Regions from separate parts of the Streptomyces sp. NPDC021100 genome, predicted to be linked through region 1. Evidence: riboswitches for the same ligand, from Rfam matches in the RefSeq annotation. Region 1 holds a riboswitch; each other region holds the start of a gene.
What was found. Region 1 has a riboswitch for thiamine pyrophosphate ahead of thiO (glycine oxidase ThiO). Riboswitches for the same ligand answer to the same signal wherever they lie in the genome.
Positions count from the first base shown of each region.

Region 2: it holds a riboswitch for thiamine pyrophosphate, as region 1 does, so the genes downstream of both, thiC (phosphomethylpyrimidine synthase ThiC) here and thiO (glycine oxidase ThiO) in region 1, are expected to answer to the same signal.
Region 3: it holds a riboswitch for thiamine pyrophosphate, as region 1 does, so the genes downstream of both, ACH4PU_RS00220 (thiamine ABC transporter substrate binding subunit) here and thiO (glycine oxidase ThiO) in region 1, are expected to answer to the same signal.

Region 1 covers NZ_JBIRQH010000015.1:63,286-72,694, forward strand. The annotation lists gene ACH4PU_RS24720 (lasso peptide biosynthesis PqqD family chaperone) at 1-122, shown strand, start outside; gene ACH4PU_RS24725 (lasso peptide biosynthesis B2 protein) at 119-565, shown strand; gene ACH4PU_RS24730 (ABC transporter ATP-binding protein) at 562-2,376, shown strand; gene ACH4PU_RS24735 (hypothetical protein) at 2,384-2,872, opposite strand; gene thiE (thiamine phosphate synthase) at 2,944-3,621, opposite strand; gene ACH4PU_RS24745 (helix-turn-helix domain-containing protein) at 3,702-4,067, opposite strand; gene ACH4PU_RS24750 (NAD(P)/FAD-dependent oxidoreductase) at 4,211-5,473, opposite strand; TPP riboswitch at 5,617-5,729, shown strand; gene thiO (glycine oxidase ThiO) at 5,727-6,920, shown strand; gene thiS (sulfur carrier protein ThiS) at 6,917-7,138, shown strand; gene ACH4PU_RS24765 (thiazole synthase) at 7,140-7,943, shown strand; gene pknB (Stk1 family PASTA domain-containing Ser/Thr kinase) at 8,209-9,409, shown strand, end outside.
Region 2 covers NZ_JBIRQH010000003.1:359,922-369,330, forward strand. The annotation lists gene ACH4PU_RS08315 (DUF5326 family protein) at 94-315, shown strand; gene ACH4PU_RS08320 (SsgA family sporulation/cell division regulator) at 900-1,346, shown strand; gene ACH4PU_RS08325 (SPFH domain-containing protein) at 1,343-3,115, opposite strand; gene ACH4PU_RS08330 (hypothetical protein) at 3,192-3,392, opposite strand; gene ACH4PU_RS08335 (YibE/F family protein) at 3,476-4,969, opposite strand; TPP riboswitch at 5,031-5,165, shown strand; gene thiC (phosphomethylpyrimidine synthase ThiC) at 5,160-6,971, shown strand; gene ACH4PU_RS08345 (VWA domain-containing protein) at 7,076-8,398, shown strand; gene ACH4PU_RS08350 (hypothetical protein) at 8,412-9,293, opposite strand.
Region 3 covers NZ_JBIRQH010000001.1:46,910-56,318, reverse strand. The annotation lists gene tsf (translation elongation factor Ts) at 155-991, shown strand; gene pyrH (UMP kinase) at 1,152-1,931, shown strand; gene frr (ribosome recycling factor) at 2,101-2,658, shown strand; gene ACH4PU_RS00230 (phosphatidate cytidylyltransferase) at 2,658-3,776, shown strand; gene rlmN (23S rRNA (adenine(2503)-C(2))-methyltransferase RlmN) at 3,921-5,027, shown strand; TPP riboswitch at 5,096-5,201, shown strand; gene ACH4PU_RS00220 (thiamine ABC transporter substrate binding subunit) at 5,197-6,294, shown strand; gene ACH4PU_RS00215 (ABC transporter permease) at 6,270-7,955, shown strand; gene ACH4PU_RS00210 (ABC transporter ATP-binding protein) at 7,955-8,983, shown strand; gene ACH4PU_RS00205 (hypothetical protein) at 9,103-9,409, shown strand, end outside.

The DNA of each region.
Region 1 (9,409 bases):
GCGGCGGGGAGGCGGACGCGGTGGAGGCGCTCGTCGGCGCGTTCACCGTGGACCGGGAGCGGGCCGCCGCGGACGTCGCCGCGCTGGTCGCGCTGTTGCGGGACGCGGGGCTGGCGGCATGACCACGCCCAGCGCCCTGGTCCGGCCGTCGGACGTGCCGTTCCGCCGGCGGCTGGCCGCCCGGCTCGCCCTGGCCGTCGCCTTCCCGCTCGTCCTGCTGCCGCCCCACCGGCTCCGCGCGGTCCTCGCCGTGCTCCGCCGGGGCGCCGTCCCCGCCTCGTACGAGCAGTCCCGCGCGGCGCGGCGGGCGGTGTGCGCGGCCAGCCTGTACTGCGCGGGGCCGCGCGGCTGCCTGCCGCGCTCGATCGGCACGGCCCTGCTGTGCCGGTTCGGCGGCTGCTGGCCGACGTGGTGCACGGGGGTGCGCAAGGTGCCGCCGTTCAGCGCGCACGCCTGGGTGGAGGCGGAGGGGCGGCCGGTGGACGAGGGGGTTCCGGACGACTACTTCAGCCGGCTGCTCGCCGTGGCCCCCGCCTCGGCGCCCCGGAAGCGACCGCCGCCATGACGCCGGCCGGGACCGGGCGGCGGCGCGGGCCGGGTGCGGTCCGCACGGTGTACCGGCTCACCGCCGGCCACCGCCCGGCGCTGGCCACCGCCATCGTCCTCACCCTGGTGGGGTCGGCGCTGGGGCTGGCGCAGCCGCTGCTCGCGCAGCGGATCGTGGACGCGAGCGCGGGCGGCCGGCCGCTGTGGCCGCTGCTGTTCCTGGCCGCGCTGTTCGTGGCCGAGGCCGGCACGGCGGCGGTGGGCCGCTTCCTCCAGGAGCGGATGGGCGAGGGCGTCGTCCGCGGGCTGCGCCACCGTCTGGTCGGCCGGCTGCTGCGGCTGGAGATGCGGGAGTACGAGCACCACCGGACCGGCGACCTCGTCTCCCGGGTCACCGTCGACACCACCGTGCTGCGCGAGGTCCTCTCCCGGGCGCTGGTGGACCTGGTCACCGGTTCGCTGGCGTCGGCGGGGGCGGTGGCGCTGATGCTCTGGCTCGACCCGCTGCTGCTGCTCCTGGTCACCCTCACGGTGGCGGCGGCGGCCGCGGTGGTGATGTGCGTCCTCGCCGGGCTCCGTACGGCCTCGGAGCGGACCCAGCACGCCGTCGGCGCCGTCGCGGCCGAACTCGAACGGGCCCTGGGCGCCGTGCCGATGGTCCGGGCACACCGGGCGGAGCGGCGGGAGGCCGCCAGGATCGGGGAGCGGGTGGACGCGGCGTACGGCGCCGGGGTGCGCACCGCGCGGCTGGCGGCGGTGATGAGTCCGGCGGTCGAACTGGCCGTGCACGGCTCGTTCCTGCTCGTCCTGGTGATCGGCGGGCTGCGGGTGGACGGGCGCACGCACAGCCTCGGCGACCTGGTCGCCTTCCTGCTGTACGCCAGTTATCTGGTGGTGCCGCTGTCGTCGGTGTTCCATGCGGCGGGGCTGGTACAGCGGGGTGTGGGGGCGCTCGGGCGGGTGGAGGAGGCGCTCGCGCTTCCGGTGGAACCGGCGGGGGCGGAAGCGGTGGGTACGGAAGGAGCGGAAGGAGCGGAGGGGGAGGCGGCGGCCCCGGAACCGGCCCCACCCGTACTCTCCCCCGCCCCTTTTCCCCCACCCGTCCTGGCCCTGGAGGACGTCCGGTTCGGCTACCGCCCCGGCCGGCCGGTGCTGCGCGGGATCTCGCTGGAGGTGCCGCCGCACCGGCAGGTCGCGCTGGTGGGCAGGTCGGGGGCGGGGAAGAGCACGGTCTTCGCGCTGGCCGCCCGCTTCTACGAACCGGACGCCGGCCGGCTGCTGTTCGACGGCCGCCCGGCCACCCGGATGACCCGCGCCGAGTGCCGGGCGCGCATCGCCGTCGTCGACCAGAACACCCACGTCGTCCACGGCTCCCTGTGGGACAACATCACCTACGCGGCGCCGGGGGCGAGCCGGGCCGAGGTGCGGCGGGTGGTCGGACTCGCCCGGCTGGACGAGGTGGTGGACCGGCTGCCGGGCGGGCTCGACGGGCCGGTCGGCGAGCGGGGCGCCACGCTCTCGGGCGGCGAGCGCCAGCGGGTCGCCCTGGCCCGGGCGCTGCTCACGCGCCCCGCGCTGCTGTTGCTGGACGAGCCGACGTCCCAGCTCGACGCGGTCAACGAGCTGGCGCTGGGGCGGGTGATGCGCGAGATCACCGAGGAGTGCGCGCTGCTGGTGATCGCCCACCGGCTGTCCACCGTGCAGAACGCCGACCGCATCGTCGTCCTGCAGGAGGGCCGGGCCGTCGCCTCCGGCCGGCACGAGGACCTGCTGTCCGGCTGTGCCGCCTACCGCGAGCTGGCGGCGGCACAGATGCTGCGGACGGGCTGAGGCGGGGTCAGCCGCCGAGCTGGGGCAGGCCGGGCAGCTTGGCACCGCCGCTCTGCCGCGTGAAGGTCTCCTTCGGCCCGCCCTCCCAGAAGACGACCATGGAGGTGGCGTCGGACTTCTCGATGAGTCCCCTCGTGCGCTTGTCGCCGCCGTCCGAGCACTTGAGCGTGAGGGACTTCCCGCTGAGGGTGCCGGAGCAGGTGCGCTTGCCGCCGTCGGACGCCAGGGCCGCCTGCCCGGCGACGATCGTCAGGGCGACCGGTCCCTCGGCGGACTGCGCCAGGTAGGCGCCCCCGGGAGAGCCGATGAGCTTGTCCTCGGACCCATCGCCCTTCGCGCCCCCGCCGTCCTGGCCCGAAGCGGCGGACTGTCCCGCCGACTGCTCCGGCTTGGCGTCGGCCTTCTTGCCGTCCTTGTCGTCGCTCCCGCTGGAGCACCCCGTCATCAGCACAGCGGCGATGAGCGCCGCCCCCGTGATCTGTGCCGCCTTGCGCACTGCCCGTTCTCCTTCGTCGTGTTCCACGTCACACCGCCCATTGGACGCGAACACGACAACCTACCGGAGGATCAGTCGCGTTCCCGGATCCGGCGGGCCAGGCGGGCCGCGGCGGCACCGGGGTCGTCGGCCTCGGTGAGGGCGCGGACGACGACGACACGCCGGGCCCCGGCGTCCAGGACCTCGTCCAGGTTGCTCTCGTCGATGCCGCCGATGGCGAACCAGGGCCGCTCGGGCCGCAGCGCGGCGGTGTGCCGCACCAGGGACAGGCCGGGCGCGGAGCGGCCGGGCTTGGTGGGGGTGGGCCAGCAGGGGCCGGTGCAGAAGTAGTCCACGCCCGGTTCGCGCATCGCCGCCTCGGCCTCCGCCTCGCTGTGCGTGGAGCGGCCGATCAGCACGTCGTCGCCGAGGATGGCGCGCGCGGCGGGCACGGGAAGGTCGCCCTGGCCCAGGTGCAGGACGTCGGAGCGGATCGCGTGGGCCACGTCGGCGCGGTCGTTCACCGCGAGCAGCCGGCCGTGCCGGCGGGCGGCGTCGGCCAGGACGGCCAGGTGCTCCAGCTCCTCACCGGCCTCCATGCCCTTGTCACGGAGCTGCACGACGTCCACACCGCCGGCGAGGACCGCGTCCAGGAACTCCGGCAGGTCGCCCTGGCGCTTGCGGGCGTCGGTGCACAGGTACAGCCGGGCGCCGGTCAGAGCCGCACGGGCCGTCGGGGCGTACGGGAGCGTACGGGCGGTGGCGGACATCGGGTTGTTCCCCCCGGGGTCGGCGGTGCGCGGACGGGACGGGCCCGCCCGCGCACCGCGGGCTGTTCACTGCGGAACGGTCAGACGGCGAGCGCCTGGGCGCGCCGCTTCACCTCCGTGCCGCGATTCTCCCGCAGCGCCTGCGCGGGCGTGCCCGGCAGGGTGGGGTCCGGAGTGAACAGCCACTCCAGCATCTCCTCGTCGGTGAACCCGTCGTCCTTGAGCAGCGTCAAGGTCCCGGCCAGGCCCTTCACCACCTTGCCCTCGCCGATGAAGGCGGCGGGCACCTGGAGCACCCGGTTCTCCCCGCGGCGCACGGCGATCAGCTGGCCCTCCTTCACCAACTGCCGTACGCGCGTCACCTCCACGTCGAGCATCTCGGCGATGTCGGGGAGGGTGAGCCACTCGGAAACGAGGGCATCGGTCTTCGTGTCAATCTCGGTCACGGGACAAGCGTGCCATCCTGCGGGGGGAGTCGGTACCCGGGGACACCCGAGGGTGTGTCCCGCGGCAACGCGGCTTCGCCGCGACAAGGGGGTCCGGGGGCTTGCCCCCAGGAATCGGCGAAGGGGAGGGACCGGGGCACACCTCACCCCACCGCCGCCTTCAGCGGCACCGCCGGATCGGCCACCCGCCCCCGGTCCACCACCGCGCCCCGCTCGATCAGCTTCCGCCCCTGCGCCAGATCCCGCGGCCGCCCCACCGCCAGCACCGCCACCAGCACCCCGCCCCGCAGCCAGCACACGGTCCACGCCGCCCCCGCCGGATCCCCCCGCCACACCAGCTCGTCAGCGGCCGCGTGATGCCCCGCGTACTGCACGAACCGCCCGAACTGCTCGGACCAGAAGTACGGCACCGGGTCGTAGACCGGCCCCTCGGCCGGCCCGTGCACGATGTTCGCGGCGACGGTCTTCGGCCCCTGCAGGGCGTTGTCCCAGTGGTGGACGAGGAGCCGTTCGCCGTACCGCGCGGAGGGGAAGGAGGCGCAGTCCCCGACCGCGTACACGTCCGGGACGGACGTCCGCAGCCGGTCGTCGGTGACGACGGACCGGTCCGCCGCGAGCTCGACGCCCGAGCCGGCGAGCCAGCCGGTGGCGGGCCGCGCGCCGATGCCGACGACGACGGCGTCGGCGGTCAGCCGGGTGCCGTCGGCCAGCAGCACGGCGCCCGGCTCCAGGGCGGCCACCCGGGCGCCGGTGAGCAGCCGGGCGCCGCTCTGCTCGTACCAGCCGGCCATGTGCGCGGCGACCTCGGCGGGCAGCGCGCCGGCGAGCGGGCGGTCGGCGGCCTCGACGACGGTCACCCGGCAGCCGGCCTCGCGGGCGGCGGTGGCGAACTCGGCGCCGATCCAGCCGGCGCCGACGGCGACCACGTCGCCCTTCCGCTCCAGCAGTGGCCGCAGCCGCTCCGCGTCGTCCAGGGTGCGCAGCAGGTGGACGCCGTGCAGGTCCTCGGCGCCGGGCAGCCGGACCGGCTCGGCGCCGGTGGCCACCACCAGGACGTCGTACGGGACGGGCCCGCGCGGCGTGTCCACCTCGTGGTCGGCGGCGCGCAGCCCGGTGACCTCCAGGCCGAGTGCGAGCTCGATGTCCAGGGAGGCGAAGTCGACCTCGAACGCGGACCCGTCCGCCTTGCCGAGCAGCACCGACTTGGACAGCGGAGGCCGGTCGTAGGGCGGGTGGGGTTCGGCGCCCAGCAGGGTGATCGTGCCCTCCCAGCCCTGTTCGCGGAGGGCGACGGCGGTCTGCACGCCGGCCATGCCGGCGCCGGCGACGACGACGCGCCGCCGCGCCGTGCCTCCCGCCGGCTCGTCGGGGGCCGTACCACTGCGGGTGTTCGTCTGCTCACTCACCCGATCACTGTAGGCGGGCGGACGAGGTCCGCCGGAGCACCGTGCGGCGAGACCTCCGACACAACACCCCCGCGCCGCGCGCCCCCAGGGCGGTGCCCGCCGCCTTCCGCCGCGTTCGCGGCCCGTACTAGGGTGGCCGGTGCACAAGCACTCGCGGGAGCCCGGACGGACCGGGCTGAGAGGGAGGCTGGACGGCCTCCGACCGTACGAACCTGATCCGGGTCATGCCGGCGAAGGGAGGGGCTGGACGCCCATGCACGCGTCTCTGCGCACCGGACCGTACGACGTCCTGGTGGCCGGCGGCGGGATCATCGGCCTGGTGACCGCCTGGCGGGCCGCCCAGCGGGGCCTGCGGACCGCCGTCGCCGACCCGGCGCCCGGCGGCGGGGCCGCCCTGGTGGCCGCCGGGATGCTGGCCGCCGTCACCGAACTGCACTACGGCGAGCAGGCGCTGCTCGCCCTCAACCTGGCCTCGGCCCGCCGCTACCCCGCGTTCACGGCCGAGCTGGAGGAGGCGAGCGGCCGGGACACCGGCTACCGCGCCTGCGGCACCCTCGCCGTGGCCCTCGACGCCGACGACCGCGCCCACCTGCGCGAACTCGGCGCGTTCCAGCGGCGCTGCGGGCTGGAGGCGGAGTGGCTGACCGGCCGCGAGTGCCGCCGTCTGGAGCCGATGCTCGCCCCGGGCGTCCAGGGCGGCCTGCGGGTGGACGGCGACCACCAGACCGACCCCCGGCGGCTGGCCGCCGCCCTGCTGACCGCCTGCGAACGCGCCGGGGTGACCCTGCACCGCGCGGCCGTCACCCGGGTGCTGCTCGACGGCGACCGGGCCGCGGGCGCCGAACTCGCCGACGGACAGCGGATCGCCGCCGGCCAGACCGTCCTGGCGGCCGGCAGCCACAGCGGACGGATGGCCGGGCTGCCCGACGCCGTCCTGCCACCGGTCCGCCCGGTGAAGGGCCAGACCCTGCGGCTGCGCGTCCCCGAGGCGTACCGGCCGTTCCTCTCCCGCACCGTCCGGGCGGTCGTCCGCGGCAATCCCGTCTACCTGGTGCCCCGGGAGAACGGCGAGCTGGTGATCGGCGCGACCACCGAGGAGCTCGGCTGGGACACCACCGTCACCGCCGGCGGCGTCTACGAACTGCTGCGCGACGCGCACGAGCTGGTGCCCGGCCTCACCGAACTGCCGCTCGCCGAGACCTCCGCCGGGCTGCGCCCCGGTTCCCCCGACAACGCGCCCCTCCTCGGCCCGACCGACCTGCCGGGCCTGCACCTGGCCACCGGCCACCACCGCAACGGCGTCCTGCTGACCCCGCTCACCGGGGACGTCATGGCCGAGGTGCTCACCACCGGGCGGCTGCCCGAGGAGGCCCGCCCGTTCACCCCCCGCCGGTTCGCCGCACCCGGCGCCGCCCCTTCCGCCCTCGCCCAGGAGCCCTCCGCATGACCGACGTCCACACCATCCACGTCAACGGCGAGCGGCGCGCCGTCCCGCCCGGGACCACCCTCGCCGCCCTCGTCACCGGCCTCACCGGCCGCCCCGGCTCCCCGGGCGGCGTGGCCGCCGCCGTCAACGAGGCCGTCGTCCCGCGCGGCAGCTGGGCGGACACGCCCCTGCGCGACGGCGACCGCGTCGAGGTCCTCACCGCGGTGCAGGGAGGCTGACGTGGCGGACGACGTGCTCACCATCGCCGGCACCCCGTTCGCCTCCCGCCTGATCATGGGAACGGGCGGGGCGCCCAGCCTCGACGTCCTGGAACGGGCCCTGCTCGCCTCCGGCACCGAACTGACCACCGTCGCGATGCGCCGCCTCGACCCGGCGGTCCGCGGCTCGGTCCTCTCGGTCCTGGAGCGGCACGGCATCCGGGTGCTGCCCAACACCGCCGGCTGCTTCACCGCCGGCGAGGCCGTCCTCACCGCCCGGCTGGCCCGCGAGGCGCTGGGCACCGACTGGGTGAAGCTGGAGGTCATCGCCGACGAGCGCACCCTGCTCCCCGACCCGATCGAACTGCTCGACGCGGCGGAGATCCTCGTCGACGACGGCTTCACCGTCCTCCCCTACACCAACGACGACCCGGTCCTCGCCCGCCGCCTGGAAGACGTCGGCTGCGCCGCGATCATGCCCCTCGGCTCCCCCATCGGCTCCGGCCTCGGCATCCGCAACCCGCACAACTTCCAGCTCATCACCGAGCGGGCCAAGGTCCCCGTCATCCTGGACGCGGGCGCCGGCACGGCCTCGGACGCGGCCCTCGCCATGGAGCTGGGGTGCGCGGCCGTGATGCTCGCGTCGGCGGTGACGCGGGCCCAGGAGCCGGTGCTGATGGCGGAGGCGATGCGGCACGCGGTCGAGGCGGGGCGCCTCGCACACCGGGCGGGCCGCATCCCGCGCCGGCACTTCGCGGAGGCGTCGTCGCCGACGGCGGGCCTGGCGGTCCTGGATCCGGAGCGGCCGGCTTTCAGCGCGCGCTGAGGGGTGGTGCCCCGGTCCCGCCCTTTCACCGTTTCTTGCGGGGGCTCCGCCCCCGCACCCCCGAAGCGCGCTGCGCGCGCTGTCCTCAAACGCCGGACGGGCTGATTTCAGCCCGTCCGGCGTTTGAGGACGAGCGGCGAAGCCGCGATAAGGGGGTCTGGGGCGCAGCCCCAGGAACCGGCGAAGGGGCGGGACCGGGGCACACACCACCGTCCGGCCCCACAACCGCACAGCTCACCGCCGATCACTCGTAGACTCGTCAACCGTGGATACGACCCTGCCGGACCCCCTCGTCGACCAGCTGCTCGACGGCCGCTACCGCATTCAGGCGCGGGTAGCCGCAGGCGGCATGGCCACGGTGTACCGGGCGCTGGACACCCGGCTCGACCGGGTGCTCGCCGTGAAGGTGATGCACCCGGCCCTCGCCGCGGACAAGGTCTTCGTCGAACGCTTCATCCGGGAGGCCAAGTCCGCGGCCCGCCTGGACCACCCGAACGTGGTGAGCGTCTACGACCAGGGGACGGACGGCGGATACGTCTACCTCGCGATGGAGTACGTGGCCGGCTGCACCCTGCGGGACGTGCTGCGCGAGCGGGGCGCGCTCCAGCCGAGGGCGGCGCTGGACATCGTGGAACCGGTGCTGGCCGCGCTGGGCGCCGCCCACCGCGCGGGCCTGGTGCACCGGGACATGAAGCCGGAGAACGTGCTGATCGGCGACGACGGCCGGGTCAAGGTCGCCGACTTCGGCCTGGCGCGCACCGTGGGTACCAACAGCGCCACCAACACCGGCTCCATCCTGGGCACCGTCTCCTATCTGGCCCCCGAGCAGATCGAGCACGGCACGGCGGACACCCGCACCGACGTCTACGCCTGCGGCGTCGTCCTCTACGAGATGCTCACCGGCGTCAAGCCGCACAGCGGCGCCAGCCCGGCCCAGGTCCTCTACCAGCACCTGCACCGGGACGTGCCGCCCCCGTCGCAGGAGGTCCCGGGGCTGGCCCCGGAGCTGGACGACCTGGTGACGGTGGCCACAGCCCGCGATCCCGAGCTGCGCCCGTCGGACGCGGTCGGCATGCTGGGCCTGGTGCGGGCCGCCCGCGCCACGCTGACCCGCGAGCAGCTGGACGCCCGTCCGCCGCTGGCCGCGGGCCCGGCCGTGGCGGGCGACGACGAGGAGGCGACGAGCGTCCTGCCGCGCCCGGTCACCGCGCAGCCGCTGCCCCCGGCGGAGACCCCCGAGCCGGACCCGATGGACATGACGGCGCGGTTCGACGGCCCGCCCGAGCCCCCGCCGCCGCCCGCTCCCCCGGCCCGCCCCCGGCGGTTCGCCGCCCTGCGGCGCCGGCCGCGGCGCGCGGTGCTGATCGTGGCCGGCGTGCTGCTGGCCCTGCTGGCCGGCACGGGCGTCTGGTACATCAACGCGGGCCAGTTCACCTCCGTCCCCGCCGTACTGGACCTCACCCAGG
Region 2 (9,409 bases), on a different contig from region 1:
CACGACCCGCCCGCCGCTCGCGCCGCGGACGGCGGAGTGGCACAGGCGGCCGTGATCCGACAACGACGCGCAAAGCGGAGAGCAGGGAACGACATGGGTCAGAAGGGGATACTCGCAGGACTGCCGTGGTGGGTGAAGTGGATCGCCCTGCCGGTGCTCGTGTGCGTGGTGTTCGGCAGCCTGATCATCAGCGTGCTGGGGATCGTCATCGACGTCCTGTTCAAGGCGCTGCTGCTGGTCGCGCTGATCGGTGGCCTGGTCTTCGTCGTCAAGAAGTTCACAGGGTCCTCGTCGTCGAAGGGCGGCGACTGGTAGGCCCGTCGCGCCGGCGAATTCGTCAACTCAACGAATCGGAACGCGGGGAGTAACTTCGGCCGTCAGCCGGTACGGCCGGTTCACCCCGGCACCGAGTGTGCGAGGAGGGGCGGGATTTCCGCCCCTCCGGCATGTCCCGGCACGATTCCAACCGGTTTGCGCGGGACAGGAGTAGGGCGGGCCCGGCCCGCCCGTTTCCCCGTCGCCCCAGCGTCGTTCCCCCGTCTTCCGCCGTCGCGCCGTCGGCCGCGCCCGCCGCCGGTACGCCGCCCGTCAGCCGCCTGGCCGCTGCTCATCAGGTGCCCGTCAGGTGCCCGTCCACCGTCCCGCCTCGGCGGTGGGCGCCTCCGCACTTTGGCCAGTTCTCTGCTTATGTCCGCCCGGAATCCGGCGGAACGACTCCATGCCGTAGTCGAGTCGCTACTCTCCAGAGTCGAAGAGCCGTAAGCTCCCTCTCAATCTCTATCGGTAACTGAAAAATCACTCCTTGTGATCCGCAGGGCGTTGTTGTCAGACTATGGCGTCATGAGTAGGGCCATGAGGATCCAATCCCGGCCAAACCGACAAAGACGGGGCATTGGGCGATGCGCGACACAGTTCAGGCAGAAGTGATCATGACGTTCCTCGTCTCCGAGGAGCTGTCCTTCCGTATCCCGGTGGAGCTGGCCTATGACAGCAGCGATCCCTACGCGGTGAAGTTCACCTTTCACCTGCCCGGCGACGCCCCGGTGACCTGGGCTTTCGCAAGGGAGTTGCTGCTCGACGGGTTGAGCCAGCCCTCCGGCGAAGGCGATGTGCACATCGCCCCCGCCTCCGCGCAGCACCTCTCGGACGTGTTCATCCGTCTGCAAGTGGGCGGCGAAGGCGCGCTGTTCCGGGCCGGGGCGGCGCCCCTCGTGGCCTTCCTGGACCGGACGGACCGCGTCGCCCCGCTGGGCGAGGAGCGCTCGGTCGCCGATTTCGACTACGACCTGGCCGCGGCGCTCGAGAGCATCCTCGCCGGCAACACCGAGGGGCAGAACGCCGGTTAACGTGCCGGTGCGCCGCCACCGCCCCCGGCCGGGCCCCCGGCGGGCCGCTCGACCGGCACCCGCTCGGTGCGCGGGACGGGACCGCCCGGCGCGGCGGCCGTACCCCGGTCGGGGAGCCCGGCCCCGCCGTCGTCGGCGCCCCCTGCGGCCCCCGGTGCCCGGCCGCCCCTTCCGCCGGGTCCGCTGGTTCCACTGGCCCCGCGGGTGCCGTCGATGCCGCCGGCGCCAGGGCCGCCGTCGAGACCGCCGCTCATGGACGACAGGAGCTGCCGCGCCAGGCCCAGGCCCGTACCGCCCAGGGTCAGCGCCTTGGCGAACGCCTCCGACAGGCCGTCCGCGCCGTTCAGCACCACCATGTGATCCACGCTTCCGAACGCCTGGGCGCCGGCCCCGACGATCTCGGGCCACTTCTCGGCCAGTTGCTGGGCGACCACCGCGTCCTGGTTCTCCGCCAGCGCCGCCGCCCTCGCCTTGATCGCCTCCGCCTCCGCCAGCCCCTTGGCCCGGGCCGCCTCCGCGTCCGCGAGGCCCCGGGCCCTGGCCGCCTCGGCCTCCGCCAGCCCGCGCGCCCGGGTGGCCTCCGCCTCGGCGAGCCCCTGCGCCTTGGCCGCCTCGGCCCCCGCCAGGCCCTGGGCCTTGGCCGCCTCGGCCTCGGCCACGCCCTGCGCCTGCCCGGACGCGGCCTCCGCCTCACCGGTGGCCCGCGTCGAGGCCGCCTCGGCCAGGCCGCGCGCCTTGGTGGCCTCCGCCTCGGCCGCGGCCTCCGTCTTCACGCGCGTCGCGTCGGCCGCGGCGGCCAGCTCCGTCTCCCGGGCCAGCGCCTGCGCCGCCGAGATCCGGGCGTCCCGCTCGGCCTCCGCCAGGGTGCGCGTCTTGTACGCGGCGGCGTCGGCCGGCTTCCGGACGTCCGCCTGGAGCTGCTGCTCCCGGCGCCGCGCCGCCAGCTCCGCCACCCGCGTCTCCTGGACCACGACCTCCTGCTGTGCCGCCGCCTCGGCCAGCGGACCGGCCTGCCGCGCCTTGGCCGCGGCGCCGTCCCGCTCGGCCTGGTAGCCGGCCTGGAGTATCTCGCTGTCCCGGGTGGCCTCGGCCATCCGCGCGGCCGCTGCCTGCTCGGCCTCGGTGGCCAGCCGGTCCGCCTCGGCCTGGGCGATCCGGGCGTCCCGGTGCACGGCCGCGGCGTGCGGCGCGGAGAGGTTCTTGATGTAGCCGGTCGGGTCCTGGATCTCGTGGATCTGCAGGGAGTCGATGATCAGGCCGAGCTTCTCCATCTCGGTGCCGGAGGCCGCCCGGGTCTCGCCCGTCAGCCGCTCCCGGTCGCGGATCATGTCCTCCACGGTCAGCCCGCCGACGATCGACCGCAGGTGTCCGGCGAACACGTTGTGCACCCGCTCGGACATGAACTTCTGCTGGTCCAGGAAGCGGCGGGCGGCGTTGGCGATCGAGACGAAGTCGTCGCCGACCTTGAAGATGACCACGCCATGGACCTTGAGCGGTATGCCCTGGTTCGTCACGCAATCCACGTTCAACTGCGCCTCGTTGAGGTCCAGGGACAGCTTGCGCACCACCTGCACCCCGGGCAGCACCAGCGTGCCCCGCCCGGTGACGATCCGGAAGCCCATCCCCTCCCCGAGGCCCTCCGTGCGGTGCTTCGAGCCGGAGATGACCAGCGCCTCGTTGGGCTCCGCGACGCGCCACATCAACTTGAACAGCCCTACCGCGAGGGCGACGGCCACCACGACGGCCCCCGCCACGATCCCGATGAACATGTCCCGTTTCCCCCTTTTGCGTTGCGGCCCGGTGGGCGCGTCGTGACCCGTCGGGCGCTGGTCACCGTCGGGCGGGTCACCCGTAGGCGGATGTCACATAGACCGTGCGGGGCGGCTGGTACTCCACGACCACCACGAGCGTCCCCCGCGTGATGCGCTCGCCCGGTTCCACCGCGTACGCCAGGAACGCCTCGGCGCCCCCGCGCACACGGAGCATCACCTCGCCGACCAGCCCGGGGCCGATCGCCCCCGTCACCCGGCCCGTCTCCCCGATCACGGCACCCCCCGTCCGGCCACCCCACCGACAAACACCTGCGAGCGGGCGCCCGCCGGCGCCCGTACCGCCCGGGCCCCGCCGCGCTAGCGCTTCGCCCGGCGGCGCCGGCCGCCACCGGACCGCGCACCGGTGCCGCCCCCGGGCCCGGTGTCCGCTCCCTCACCCTCAGTGTGCCGGTCGGCACTGACAACGAGCGCCGCCAGCAGTGTCGTCACCGGCACCGAGAGCACGAGCCCGATGCTGCCGACCAGCGTCCGTACGATCTCCTCCGCGACGATCTCGCTCGTGGCCACCGTTCCCACGCCGCTGTCGGCGATCGAGAACAACAGGAGCAACGGCAGTGACGCACCGGCGTACGCCATCACGAGCGTGTTGACGACAGAGGCGATATGGTCCCGCCCGATGCGCATCGCCGCACCGTACAATTTGCGCCAACTCGCCGAGGGATCCGCCTCCTTCAGCTCCCACACCGCCGAGGTCTGCGTGACCGTCACGTCGTCGAGGACGCCCAGCGAGCCGATGATGATCCCCGCCAGCAGCAGGCCCTGGGTCTCGATGCCCGGGAAGAGCCCGTGGACGAGTGCGGTCTGGTCGTCGGTGTTCCCCGTCAGCCGCGCCCAGTCGATGAACCACGACCCCAGCAGCCCGATGACCAGCAGCGAGGTGAGCGTCCCCAGGACCGCCACCGACGTGCGGGCGTTGAGGCCGTGGCACAGGTACAGCGCGATCAGCATGATCGCGCTGCCGCCGACCACCGCGACCAGCAGTGGGTCCGAACCCTGGAGCACCGCGGGGAGGATGAACAGCGTCAGCACGCCGAAGCTGATGACGAGGGCCACCAGTGCGAAGACGCCGCGCAGCCGTCCGATGGCCACCACCGCCACGGCGAACAGCCCGGCCAGCAGGCCGACCGGGAGGTCGCGGTCCACGTCCATGACCGAGTAGCGCAGGTTCTCGGGGGCCTTGGGGGCGTAGGCGAGGATGACCCGCTGCCCCACCGTGTACTGCCGGGACGCCCCGGGGTGCACGATCTCGGTGAACGTACGGCCCTTGTCGGGCCCCGAGGAGACTTCGATGACGGCCGACCGGCAAGGGCCTTCGGCCGGGGCCGGACCACCCGGCGCCCCTGCTCCCTGCGGCGGCGGAGCCTGACCGCCCCCCGGCGCCCCGGCGGCTCCCGCGCCCCCGGCGCACGCCACCTCCTCCTGTTTCACCACCCGCCCCGACTCCGTATGCCGGTCCAGCCCGAGCCCGCTGTGCGAGTGCGGCGGCGCGCCCCCCGGCCACAGCACCACCAGCCCCACCAGCACCGCCGCCGTGAACGGGATCAGCACCGCCGCGATCACCTTGCGCAGCCGGTGGGAGACGGGAGCGGCGGGGCCGTGGCTGTGACTGTGGCCATGATGGCCATGCCCGTGACCGTGCTGGCCATGACCGTGCCCCGCGTCCACCCCGAACCCGAACCCCTTCCGCCGCCTCCGCGCCCGTCCCCGCCCCCGCCCCCGCCCGCGACCATGGCCGGATCCATGCGGGGACGAGGGCGGCCGGGGCGGGGGAACGGCGTCGCTGGCGGTCATCGCCCGATCATCGCAAGCCCCTCTGGCACTCCGGCGCCGGAAGGCGCTAGCGTTGTGTCACCTTTGCAATCGCGGGAGCTCGGAGCACCGGGCTGAGAGGGCGCTGACCTCCGTACGAACGGTACGGAAGCCGCTGCGTCGACCGCTGAACCTGTTACCGGGTAATGCCGGCGTAGGGAGTTACGGTCATATGACCTCGCAGGACGCACGCACGTCTGCCGACCCGTCCACCACGCGACCGACGGCCGAGGCCACGGAACGCACCGGACAGATCGGACGGATCGGCTGGCACAAGGACTACGTCACCGGCTCCCGCCCCGACCTCCGGGTCCCGGTGCGCCGGGTGCACCTGACCAACGGACAGGACGTACAGCTGTACGACACCTCGGGCCCCTACACGGACCCGGACGTCACCACGGACGTCCGCCGGGGCCTGCCGCCGCTGCGCGAGAACTGGATCATCGGCCGCGGTGACACCGAGGAGTACGCGGGCCGCCCGATGCGCCCGGAGGACGACGGCATCAAGCACACGTCGCCGCGCGGCGGCCTGAAGAACCTCGACGCGGTCTTCCCCGGCCGCCCCCGCCAGCCCCGCAGGGGCCGGTCCGGCACCGCCGTGACGCAGCTCGCCTACGCGCGCCGCGGTGAGATCACCGAGGAGATGGAGTACGTCGCCCTCCGGGAGAACGTCTCCCCGGAGACCGTCCGCGAGGAGATCGCGGCCGGCCGGGCCGTCCTCCCGGCCAATGTGAACCACCCGGAGATCGAGCCGATGATCATCGGCAAGAAGTTCCTGGTCAAGGTGAACGCCAACATCGGCAACTCGGCCGTCACCTCCTCCATCGAGGAGGAGGTCGAGAAGATGACCTGGGCCACCCGCTGGGGCGCCGACACGGTGATGGACCTCTCCACCGGCCGCAACATCCACACCACCCGCGAGTGGGTGCTGCGCAACTCCCCCGTCCCCATCGGCACCGTGCCGCTCTACCAGGCGCTGGAGAAGGTGGACGGCAAGGCCGAGGAGCTCAGCTGGGAGATCTACAAGGACACGGTCATCGAGCAGGCCGAGCAGGGCGTGGACTACATGACCGTCCACGCCGGCGTACTCCTGCGCTACGTCCCGCTGACCGCGCGCCGGAAGACCGGCATCGTCTCCCGGGGCGGTTCGATCATGGCCGCCTGGTGCCTGGCGCACCACAAGGAATCGTTCCTCTACGAGAACTTCGAGGAGCTCTGCGAGATCCTCGCGGCCTACGACGTCACGTACTCCCTCGGTGACGGGCTCCGCCCGGGTTCGATCGCGGACGCGAACGACGAGGCGCAATTCGCCGAACTGCGCACGCTGGGCGAGCTCAATGCGATCGCGAAGCGGCACAACGTCCAGACGATGATCGAGGGCCCGGGCCATGTCCCGATGCACAAGATCAAGGAGAACATCGACCTCCAGCAGGAGATCTGCGAGGAGGCGCCGTTCTACACCCTCGGCCCCCTGACGACGGACGTCGCGCCCGCGTACGACCACATCACGTCGGGCATCGGCGCCGCGATGATCGCCTGGTGGGGCACGGCGATGCTCTGCTACGTCACCCCCAAGGAGCACCTGGGGCTGCCGGACCGCGACGACGTCAAGACCGGCGTCATCACGTACAAGATCGCCGCACACGCCGCCGACCTGGCCAAGGGCCACCCCGGCGCCCAGGAATGGGACGACGCGCTCTCCGACGCGCGGTTCGAGTTCCGCTGGGAGGACCAGTTCAACCTGGCCCTCGACCCGGACACCGCCCGCGCCTTCCACGACGAGACGCTGCCCGCCGAACCGGCGAAGACCGCGCACTTCTGCTCCATGTGCGGGCCCAAGTTCTGCTCGATGAAGATCTCTCAGGACATCCGCCGCGAGCACGGCGGTGACCTGGGCGCTACGGACATCGAGGCGGGGATGCGGGCCAAGTCGGAGGAGTTCGCCGCGTCCGGGAACAGGGTGTACCTTCCGCTCGCCGACTGACGGCGGGTGCGCCGGCCGGTGACGGGACCGGGGGAGCTCCGCTCGTGGGGCTGCCCCGGGCCGGCGGATTGTCCGGTTCCGTTGTTCGCCGTGAGACTGGCCGGATGAATGACATATCCCTGGGCAAGGGCGCCAACCGCGTGGTGCCCGTGACCGCTGTGCACGCCGTGCTCAGCTGGAAAGCCGTGCCGGGAGCGCCGGACGTCGATGCCACCGCCCTGCTCCTCACCGCCGGCGGAACGGTGCGCGGCGACGGCGACTTCGTCTTCTACAACCAGCCGCGGCACGCCTCGGGCGCCGTCGCGCACCGCGGAAAGCGGACGGAGGCGGAGGGGCTGGTCACCGATACCGTCCTGGTCGACCGGAGCGGTCTGGAGGCCGACGTCGAACGGGTCGTCCTCTGCGCCGCGGCGGACGGGGGGACGTTCGGCGAGGTGAGCGGGCTGACGCTGGAGCTGCTGGACGCCGTGACGGGTGCGGTGCTGGCCCGGTACGAGATGTCCGTCGGGCCGGAAACCGCGCTCGTGTGCGGGGAGTTGTATGTGCGGGACGGCCGCTGGAAGTTCCGTGCGGTCGGCCAGGGGTACGACACCGGGCTGGCCGGACTCGCCACCGACTTCGGCGTGGTGGTGGCGGGGGAAGCGGCGCCGGTGGCTCCCGTCGAGGAGTCTCTCCCCCTCGAACTGCGCGAACGGCTGGAGCTGCGCAAAGAACAGGTGTCCGTCAGCCTCAGGAAGCGGGGCGCCGACGGACTTCGGGCGCGCGTGATCCTGGTGCTCGACGCGTCCGGTTCGATGAGCGAGCTGTACGACGACGGTGTGGTCGCCGGTGTGGTGGAGCGGATGGCGGCCGTCGCCGCGCAGTTGGACGACGACGGCACGCTGGAGGCGTGGGTCTTCGCCGACCGCCCGGCCCGGCTGCCCGATCTGCGGCCGGCCGACCTGCCGGAGTGGATCTCCCTGCATGTGCGGCTCGACGACCCCTGGGAGCACGGGCTGGAGGAGCGCCGCGCCGGGCAGACCGACATGGGCCGCATCGGCTGGGGGAACAACGAGCCGAAAGTGATCGCCAAGGTCCGGAAGGACGTCCGGACGAACCCGTCCGCCGACCCGACCCTCGTCCTGTTCTTCTCCGACGGCGGTGTGTACGAGGACGAGCGGATCGAAGGGCAGCTCCGGGCCGCCGTGAAGGAGCCCGTCTTCTGGCAGTTCGTGGGGCTCGGGCGGGCCGACTACGGGGTGCTGGAACGGTTCGACACCCTGCCGGACCGTTCCCTCGACAACGTCGGGTTCTTCGCCGTGGACGACATCACCACCGTTTCCGACCAGGAGCTCTACGACCGGCTGCTGTCCCAGTTCCCCGCCTGGGTCGCCGCGGCCCGGCAGGCCGGTGTCCTCGGACCGGACGCCTCCCGTCCCGCGCCGTGAGCCGACACGGGCCTCACTCCCGGCCGTTGGGCTTCCCGAGCTCCGGACCGGTGTAGTCCGGGCTGGTGAAGCGGGGCCGGAGGTGGGGACCCGGCTGCTCCTCGTGGCTGGAGAAGCCCGGGCTGGAGAAGCCCAGCCGCGAGGTGCGGCCCCGCTCCTCCCGCGGTCCCGGCACGTACGAGGAGTCGGGCGCCACGGGTGCGTCGGCCAGGGCCTGGCGCAGGAAGGGCAGGAGGCCGCGGTGCAGCAGGGCTTCGTGCCAGGCGTCCCGGGCCCGGTCGGCGTCCAGTTCGAGCCGGGGGACACGGGAGGGGCCGGCGGCGGACTTCACGGTTCCGGGGGCGCCCGGACGTCCGTTGCGCAACGCCATGAGCAGCAGTGCGCCCATGGCGATCAGCGCGCCGGCGGCCGTGAGGCCGGCGAACCACCAGCCCGCCGTCACCATCGGCCGGGCCACCGAGCTCTCGGTCCCGATCACCTCGAGCACATAGCCGATGAGGAGGAACAGGAAGGCGGCTATCCCGGCGAGGACCGGTGCCAGGACGGTGAGCACCGCCCCCGCGCCCGCCCCGGAGGCGCCCGGGCCGTCGGAGCCGGTGCCCTCCTGCCGGCCGCGTCCGCGGGAACCGGCCGCGGCGGAACGGTGGTGCGTTCTGCGCAGTTCCTCGCGCGCCCTGACGTAATTCCGGTATTCCGGCAGCGCGCTCGCCGAAATGGCGGTCATGGCCCGGACGGCCGAAGTCCGCAGCTGTTCGGTGTCGAGTCGCCGTCCTTCCGCGGCGATCAGTGCGCTGATCTCCGGATCCCGGTCCGCCGAGCGCAGTGCCAGGTCCAGGACCCGCTCGAATTCCGGGCGGTCCTCGGCCAGCAGATGCGGAGCGCTGTTCATGTGCATCCCCCGATGCTCCGTAGGAAGCCCTTGGCGCCGACGGCGCCTGCATGGGGCGGAAACGGAGGAGAGCCTGCTACGGATAAGCCGATGGTAGAGCCGCACCGGCGCGGGGTGACAGT
Region 3 (9,409 bases), on a different contig from region 1:
GCCACGTACAGCGTGACCCCGCCGTCCCTGGTGGATCCACGGCCGGGTTCCGTCCGGTGGACGGGACCGGCCGTCGTGGTGACCTCAAGACGGACCTGCCCCGCCGGGTGCCGAGCGGCACGGCGGGGCACAGTGCACAAGAAGGATTTCAACGATGGCGAACTTCACCGCCGCTGACGTCAAGAAGCTCCGTGAGCTCACCGGCGCCGGCATGATGGACTGCAAGAAGGCGCTCGACGAGGCCGAGGGCAACCTCGAGAAGGCCGTCGAGATCGTCCGCGTCAAGGGCCTGAAGGGCGTCGCCAAGCGCGAGTCCCGCACGACCGAGAACGGCGCCGTCGTCTCCTCCATCGCCGACGACAACACCTCCGGTGTCATCGTCGAGCTGAAGTGCGAGACCGACTTCGTCGCCAAGGGCGAGAAGTTCATCGCCGTGGCCGACGCGCTCGCCGCCCACGTCGCCAAGACCGCCCCCGCCGACATCGAGGCCCTGCTCGCCTCCGAGATCGAGGCCGGCAAGACCGTCCAGGCGTTCATCGACGAGGCCAACGCCACCCTGGGCGAGAAGATCGTCGTGGACCGCTTCGCCGCGTTCGCCGGCGGCTACGTCTCCGCGTACATGCACCGCACCGCCGCGGACCTGCCCCCGCAGGTCGGCGTCCTGGTCGAGCTGGACAAGGAGAACGCCGAGGTCGCGAAGGACGTCGCGCAGCACATCGCCGCGTTCGCGCCGAAGTTCCTCTCCCGTGACGCCATCCCGGCCGACGTCGTGGAGAACGAGCGCCGCGTCGCCGAGGCCACCGCGCGTGAGGAGGGCAAGCCCGAGGCCGCCCTTCCGAAGATCGTCGAGGGTCGCGTCACCGGCTTCTTCAAGGAGCAGGTCCTGCTGGACCAGCCCTTCGCCAAGGACAACAAGAAGACCGTCCAGAAGATCCTGGACGAGGCCGGCGTCACGCTGAAGCGCTTCGCCCGCATCCGCGTCGGCGCCTGAGCCCCGGCAGGGCAGCGATTGACCCGCGACCCGCTAGGGTCGTACGCAGCCGACCGGTCACCGGCCGGCCGCTGATGTGACGAGGAGGCCATTGCCGCACAGGGAACCGAAAGGACCCACCGGCAATGGCCTTCTTCGTATGTGCACGAGGAGAACTCCAATGAATCAGGGTGCGGACGCCCACAGGGCCGCCGACGGCAAGAGCGACGACCACGGGAAACCCCGCCGGTTCCTGCTGAAACTGTCCGGCGAGGCCTTCGCCGGCGGCGGAGGGCTCGGTGTCGACCCCGATATCGTGCACGCCATCGCCCGGGAGATCGCGGCCGTGGTCCGCGAGGGCTACGAGATCGCCGTCGTCATCGGCGGCGGCAACTTCTTCCGCGGCGCCGAGCTCCAGCAGCGCGGCATGGACCGGGCGCGCTCCGACTACATGGGCATGCTCGGCACGGTGATGAACAGCCTCGCCCTCCAGGACTTCCTGGTGAAGGAAGGCGTGGAGACCCGGGTCCAGACCGGCATCACCATGGGCCAGGTCGCCGAGCCGTTCATCCCGCTGCGCGCCGTGCGCCACCTGGAGAAGGGCCGCGTCGTGATCTTCGGCGCCGGCATGGGCATGCCCTACTTCTCCACCGACACCACCGCCGCCCAGCGCGCCCTGGAGATCCACGCCGAGGCGATCCTCATGGGCAAGAACGGCGTCGACGGGATCTACGACTCGGACCCGAAGAAGAACCCCGCCGCGGTGAAGTTCGACGCCCTGGAGTACGGCGAGGTGCTGGCGCGCGGCCTCAAGGTCGCCGACGCCACCGCCATCAGCCTGTGCATGGACAACAAGCTGCCGATCCTGGTGTTCGAGCTGCTCGCCGAGGGCAACATCGCCCGCGCCGTCAAGGGTGAGAAGATCGGCACGCTCGTGAGCGACCAGGGCACGCGGGACTGAGACGCCCGTACGGCCGTCCGCCGCGCCCCCGGGCACCGGCGGACGGCAACCCGGGGCCGCGGGAAGACCACGGCCCGGGGATGGACAACCGCCTGCCGGTCGGACACCGTGCAGGAGAAGACGCGCGCAGGGGCGAGGCTCTGCTTACTGATAACACCAGGAGCAAGTGGTGATCGAAGAGATCCTCCTCGAAGCCGAGGAGAAGATGGAGAAGGCCGTTGTGGTCGCCAAGGAGGACTTCGCGGCGATCCGCACCGGGCGTGCCCACCCGGCGATGTTCAACAAGATCGTGGCGGACTACTACGGTGCGCTGACGCCCATCAACCAGCTGGCGTCGTTCTCGGTCCCCGAGCCGCGCATGGCCGTGGTGACCCCGTTCGACAAGAGCGCCCTGCGCAACATCGAGCAGGCCATCCGCGACTCCGACCTGGGCGTCAACCCCAGCAACGACGGCAACATCATCCGAGTGAACTTCCCCGAGCTCACCGAGGAGCGCCGCCGGGAGTTCATCAAGGTCGCCAAGGGCAAGGGCGAGGACGCCAAGGTCTCGATCCGCTCCATCCGCCGCAAGGCCAAGGACGCCCTGGACAAGCTCGTCAAGGACAAGGAGTCCGGCGAGGACGAGGTGCGCCGCGCCGAGAAGGAGCTCGACGACACCACCGCGAAGTACGTGGCGCAGGTGGACGAGCTGCTCAAGCACAAGGAATCCGAGCTGCTCGAGGTCTGATGAACGACGCATCCTGGGGAACCCCGTCGCGCGCCGGGCAGTGGGGATCCGCCGACCGGCACACCCCGTTCCCGGCGGGTCCAGTGCGCGAAGCGGCCGTGGCGGCGCAGACTCGGCCCATGCCGATCGTGCCCGACGCAGGCGGAGACCAGGAGGACCGTGACCAGGGGGCCGCTCACCTCGGTGGCCCCCTGTTCCGTGACGAACGCGACGGCCGTGACCATCGCGACGACCGTGACCGAGGGGAGCCCGACATCCGGCCGCACGAACCCGCCGCCCCCCAGGCGCCCAAGGCGGGGAAGAAGAGCGCGGGCCGCGATCTGCGGGCCGCGATAGGGGTGGGCCTGGGGCTCGGCGCGGTCATCGTCGCCTCGCTCTTCGTCTACAAGCCCGTCTTCCTCGGCGTGATCGTGATCGCCGTGGTGGTCGGGCTGTGGGAGCTCACCTCCCGGCTCGCGGAGCGCAAGGGCATCAAGGCGCCCCTGGTGCCGCTCGCCATCGGCGGGGCCGCGATGATCGTCGCCGGGTACGCCGACGGTGCCGAGGGCGCGTGGGTGGCCATGGCCCTCACCGCGCTCGCCGTGCTGATCTGGCGGATGACCGAGCCGCCGGACGACTACCTCAAGGACGTCACGGCGGGCATCTTCGCCGCGTTCTACGTGCCGTTCCTGGCCACCTTCGTGGCCCTGATGCTCGCCGCCGCCGACGGTGCCTGGCGGGTGCTGACCTTCCTGATCCTCACGGTGGTCAGCGACACCGGCGCCTACGCGGTGGGCTGGCGCTTCGGCAAGCGCAAGCTGGCGCCGCGCATCAGCCCCGGCAAGACCCGCGAGGGGCTGATCGGCGCGGTGCTGTTCGCCATGGCGGCGGGCGCGCTGTGCATGCGCTTCCTGATCGACGACGGGGTGTGGTGGCAGGGCCTGCTGCTCGGCCTGGCCGTCGCGGTGAGCGCGACTCTGGGCGACCTCGGCGAGTCGATGATCAAGCGGGACCTGGGCATCAAGGACATGGGCCGGCTGCTGCCGGGGCATGGCGGGATCATGGACCGGCTGGATTCGCTGCTGCCGACGGCGCCGGTGGTGTGGCTGTTGCTGGTGGCTTTCGTCGGCGCGGGCTGACGAGGGCGCCAGCGGCGTGGTTGTTGCTGGTCGCTTTCGTCGGCGCCGGCTGAACCTGGGCTGACCTGCGTATTCCCCTCGGGCGGGGCCCGTTGTCCACAGGACGGCGGGCCCCGCCCGCACATCTGCGACACTTGAAACATCATGCCTAAGCCCGGAGAACTGACTTTCGTAGCCCCCCGCGGAGCCAAGAAGCCCCCGCGGCACCTCGCCGACCTCTCGCCCGCCGAGCGCAAGGAGGCCGTCGCCGCCATCGGTGAGAAGCCTTTCCGGGCGAAGCAGCTGTCCCAGCACTACTTCGCACGGTACGCGCACGACCCCGCGCAGTGGACGGACATCCCGGCCGGCGCCCGCGAGAAGCTCGCGGGCGAACTGCTGCCGGAGCTGATGAGCGTGGTGCGGCACATCTCGTGCGACGACGACACCACCCGCAAGACGCTGTGGCGGCTGCACGACGGCAAGCTCGTCGAGTCCGTCCTGATGCGCTACCCGGACCGGGTCACCATGTGCATCAGCTCACAGGCCGGCTGCGGGATGAACTGCCCGTTCTGCGCCACCGGCCAGGCCGGTCTGGACCGCAACCTGTCGACCGCCGAGATCGTGCACCAGATCGTGGACGGCATGCGGGCGCTGCGCGACGGCGAGGTGCCCGGCGGGCCCGCGCGGCTGTCGAACATCGTCTTCATGGGCATGGGCGAGCCGCTGGCCAACTACAAGCGCGTCGTCGGCGCGATCCGCCGGCTGACCGACCCGGAGCCCGACGGCGTCGGGCTGTCGCAGCGCGGCATCACCGTCTCCACCGTCGGCCTGGTGCCCGCGATGCACCGGTTCGCCGACGAGGGCTTCAAGTGCCGCCTCGCGGTCTCGCTGCACGCGCCCGACGACGAGCTGCGCGACACGCTCGTCCCGGTCAACACCCGCTGGCAGGTCCGCGAGGTCCTGGACGCGGCCTGGGAGTACGCGGAGAAGTCCGGCCGCCGGATCTCCATCGAGTACGCCCTGATCAGGGACATCAACGACCAGGCGTGGCGTGGTGACCTGCTGGGCCGGCTGCTCAAGGGCAAGCGGGTGCACGTCAACCTGATCCCGCTGAACCCCACGCCGGGCTCCAAGTGGACGGCGTCCCGTCCGGAGGACGAGCGGGCGTTCGTCGCGGCGATCGCCGCCCACGGCGTCCCGGTCACCGTCCGGGACACGCGCGGTCAGGAGATCGACGGCGCCTGCGGCCAGCTGGCGGCGACCGAGCGCTGAGCCCCGCCGACGGCGGGGGAGCGGGCGGGCGCACTGGTACGGTGCACTCGCACCGCTCGTACAAATGAACAATCCGACAGGGGAGCGCACACAGCGCTGAGAGTGCGGCCCGCGCCGCAGACCCTCGGACCTGATCCGGTTAGTACCGGCGTAGGGAGTCAGCTCGACCATGAACACCACCCTCCGGCGTGCCCTGGGCGCCGCCGCCGTCATCGCCCTGGCCGCTCCGGCCCTCGCGGCCTGCGGCGGCTTTGACGAGGCCAAGGAGACCGACGGCGGCAAGACGGTCACCCTCGTCTCGCACGAGTCGTTCGTCGCCTCGCCGGACGTGCTCAAGGAGTTCACCGCGCAGACCGGCTACAAGGTCAAGACGCTCAAGAGCGGCGACGCCGGACGCGCGGTGAACCAGGCGATCCTCTCCAAGAGCCACCCGCAGGGCGACGTGTTCTTCGGCGTCGACAACACGCTGCTCTCCCGCGCCCTCGACAACGGGATCTTCGAGCCGTACGAGGCCAAGGGCCTGGACCGGGTGGCGAAGGAGTTCCGGGCCGACGACGCCGAGCACCGGGTGACGCCGGTCGACTCCGGTGACATCTGCGTCAACTACGACCGCGCCTACTTCACCGACCACAAGCTGGCGCCGCCGAAGACCTTCGACGACCTGGTGAAGCCCGAGTACAAGGGCCTGCTGGTCACCGAGAACGCGGCCACCTCCTCCCCGGGCCTGGCCTTCCAGCTCGGGACCGTCGCCAAGTTCGGTGACGACAAGTGGCAGGACTACTGGAAGAAGCTCAAGGACAACGGCGTCGAGGTCGTCGACGGCTGGGAGCAGGCGTACAACGACCGCTTCTCCGGCTCCGCCGCCGGCCGCAAGGCCAAGGGCGACCGGCCCCTCGTCGTCTCCTACGCGTCCAGCCCGCCGGCCGAGGTGCAGGGCATGAAGCAGCGGCCGAAGTCGGCGGACGAGGCGCCGACCGGCGTCGCGACCGGCACCTGCTTCCGGCAGACCGAGTACGCCGGGCTGCTCAAGGGCGCGAAGAACACCGAGGGCGGCAAGGCGCTGCTGGACTTCCTGCTGAGCAAGCGGTTCCAGGAGGACGTGCCACTGAGCATGTACGTCAAGCCGGTGGTGACGGACGCCAAGCTGCCCGAGCTGTTCACCAAGTTCGGCGCGACGGTCGACGCCCCGCAGACGCTCGCCCCCGAGAAGATCGCGAAGAACCGTGATCAGTGGGTCAAGGCATGGTCCTCGATCGTCCTGAAGTAGCCGCACCGAAGGATCGCGGAGCGCGAGGGACGGGCGTCCGCCTCGGCCTGATGGCCGTCCCGCTGGCCTTCTTCGGCCTCTTCTTCGCCTATCCGGTGGCCGCGATCGTCACGCGGGGGCTGAAGGCGGACGGGCGGTGGCGGTTCGGCCGGATCGGCGAGGTGCTCACCGACCCGGCCACCGGGCACGTCCTGTGGTTCACCACCTGGCAGGCGGCGGCCTCCACGGCGCTCACGCTGGTGCTCGCGCTCCCCGGCGCGTACGTCATGGCGCGCTTCGACTTCCCCGGCAAGGGACTGCTGCGGGCGGTGGTCACCGTCCCGTTCGTGCTGCCCACGGTGGTGGCCGGCTCCGCCTTCCTCGCGCTGCTCGGGCGGCGGGGGCTGCTCGACGAGCTGTGGGGCGTCCGGCTCGACAACTCCGTCTGGGCGATCCTGCTCGCCCACGTCTTCTTCAACTACGCCGTGGTCGTCCGGACCGTCGGCGGGCTCTGGGCGCAGCTCGACCCCCGGCAGGAGGAGGCCGCGCGGGTGCTCGGCGCCGGCCGATTCGCCGCCTGGCGGCGGATCACGCTGCCCGCCCTCGCCCCGGCCGTGGCCGCCGCGGCGCTGATGGTCTTCCTGTTCACCTTCACCTCCTTCGGCGCCGTCCAGATCCTCGGCGGCCCCAGGTACGCCACGCTGGAGGTGGAGATCTACCGGCAGACCGCCGAACTGCTCGACCTGCCGACGGCCGCCGTCCTCACCCTCGTCCAGTTCGCCGCCGTCGCCGCGCTGCTCCTGGTGCACGCGTGGACCGTGCGCCGGCGCGAGTCCGTCCTGCGCCTGGTGGACGCGCGCCGCACCGCGCGCCGGCCGCGCGGCGCCGCCCAGTGTTGGCTGTTGACCGCCGTGCTGGCCAGTGTGGCCGGGCTGCTCGTCCTGCCGCTCGCGGTGCTCGTGCTGCGCTCCTTCGACGGGCCCGACGGCTACGGCCTCGCCTTCTACCGCGCCCTGGCCTCGGCGGGGGACGACGGTGTGCTCGGCGTCGCCCCGCTGGAGACGATCGGCAACTCGCTGGCGTACGGCCTCGCGGCCACCGCCATCGCCGTCGTCGTCGGGGGCCTGGCCGCCGCCGCGCTCACCCGGCGCGAGGGCCGGCTGGTCCGCGGCTTCGACGCGCTGCTGATGCTGCCGCTGGGCACCTCCGCCGTGACCGTCGGCTTCGGCTTCCTGATCGCCCTGGACGAGCCGCCGCTGGATCTGCGGACCTCCTGGATCCTGGTGCCGCTGGCCCAGGCGCTGGTCGGGGTGCCGTTCGTGGTGCGGACGATGCTGCCGGTGCTGCGGGCGGTCGATCCGCGGCTGCGGGAGGCCGCGGCGGTGCTCGGCGCGTCTCCGCTCCGGGTCTGGCGGGAGGTGGACCTGCCGATGGTCGGCCGGGCCCTGGCGGTCGCGGCGGGCTTCGCCTTCGCCGTCTCCCTGGGCGAGTTCGGTGCCACCGTCTTCATCGCCCGCCCCGACAACCCCACGCTTCCCGTGGCCGTGGCCCGGCTGCTGGGCCGGCCCGGGGAGCTGAACTACGGGCAGGCGATGGCCCTGAGCACGATCCTGATGCTGGTGTGCGCCGTGGCGCTGCTGGTGCTGGAACGCGTACGTACCGACCGCACGGGGGAGTTCTGATGGCGTCCGCTCCGATGCTGCGCCTGGAAGGCGTCACCGTCCGCTTCGGCGACCGGACCGTCCTGGACGCCGTCGGCCTCGACGTCGCCGAGCACGAGGTCGTCTGCGTCCTCGGCCCCAGCGGCAGCGGCAAGTCCACGCTGCTGCGGGTGGTCGCCGGGCTCCAGCGGGCCGACGCGGGACGGGTGTTCCTGTCCGGCGAGGACGTCGGCGGGGTGCCCGTGCACCGGCGGGGCGTGGGGCTGATGTTCCAGGACCACCAGCTCTTCCCGCAGCGCGACGTGGCCGCGAACGTCGCCTTCGGGCTGCGCACCCGCGGCGCCGGACGGGACGAGGCCCGGCGACGGGTCGCCGAACTCCTCGACCTGGTGGGTCTGCCGGGCGCCGGGCGGCGGTCCGTCGCGGCGCTGTCCGGCGGCGAGCAGCAGCGCGTCGCGCTGGCCCGGGCCCTCGCCCCGAGCCCCCGGCTGCTGATGCTCGACGAGCCCCTCGGACAGCTCGACCGGAGCCTGCGCGAGCGGCTGGTGACCGAACTGCGGCAGCTCTTCGGACGGCTCGGCACGACCGTGCTGGCGGTCACCCACGACCAGGGCGAGGCGTTCGCGCTCGCCGACCGGGTGGTGGTGATGAGGGACGGCCGGATCGCCCAGCAGGGCACGCCCCTGGACGTCTGGCGGCGGCCCGCCTCCGAGTTCGTCGCCCGCTTCCTGGGCTTCGACAACGTCGTCCCCGCGACCGTGACCGGCGACCGGGCCGACACCCCGTGGGGCAAGGTGCCCGTCCCGGCGGGTGCGGCGGAGGGCCCGTGCTCGCTCCTGGTGCGGCCGGGTGGCGTCCGGCTGGTGGCGGATGGACTGCCGTGCGAGGTCACCGCCCGGACCTTCCGGGGCGACCACGTGCTGCTCTCGCTCCGTCCGGAGCGGGGTCCGGCGCTCCAGGCGGCGTGCGCGCTGGCGCACGCGCCGGAGGTGGGAGCATGGGCAGGGGTCGCGTTCGACGCCGAGCACGTGGTAGTGCTGGGCGGCTGAGCGATACGGCGAGAAGGCGCCCACCTTTTTCTTGACCTTTTCTTGACCCTGGGCAACTTCGGCGCCGCGTTGAACGTCTGGTTCAGGAGCAGGCGGTTCATTGGCGAACGGAGCAATTGGTGATCATCGGCCTGGTGACGGCTGTCGCGGCCTCGGCGTGCTACGGCACGGGTTCGGTCCTGCAAGCCGTCGGATCGCGGAAATCCGCCCTCCGGGAGGCGGCCTCGTCCCCCGAGGCGGGCGTGACCCAGCACGGCGGACCCAGCCTGTCCTCCACCGCCAAGGCCGCTGTGACCTGGGAGTTCATGGTCGGCACGGTCCTGGACTTCCTCGGCTTCGTCCTCGGTGCCCTCGCGGCCCGGATGCTGCCCCTCTTCCTCTCCCAGACGGTCATCAGCGCCAACCTGATCGTCACCGCGCTGCTCA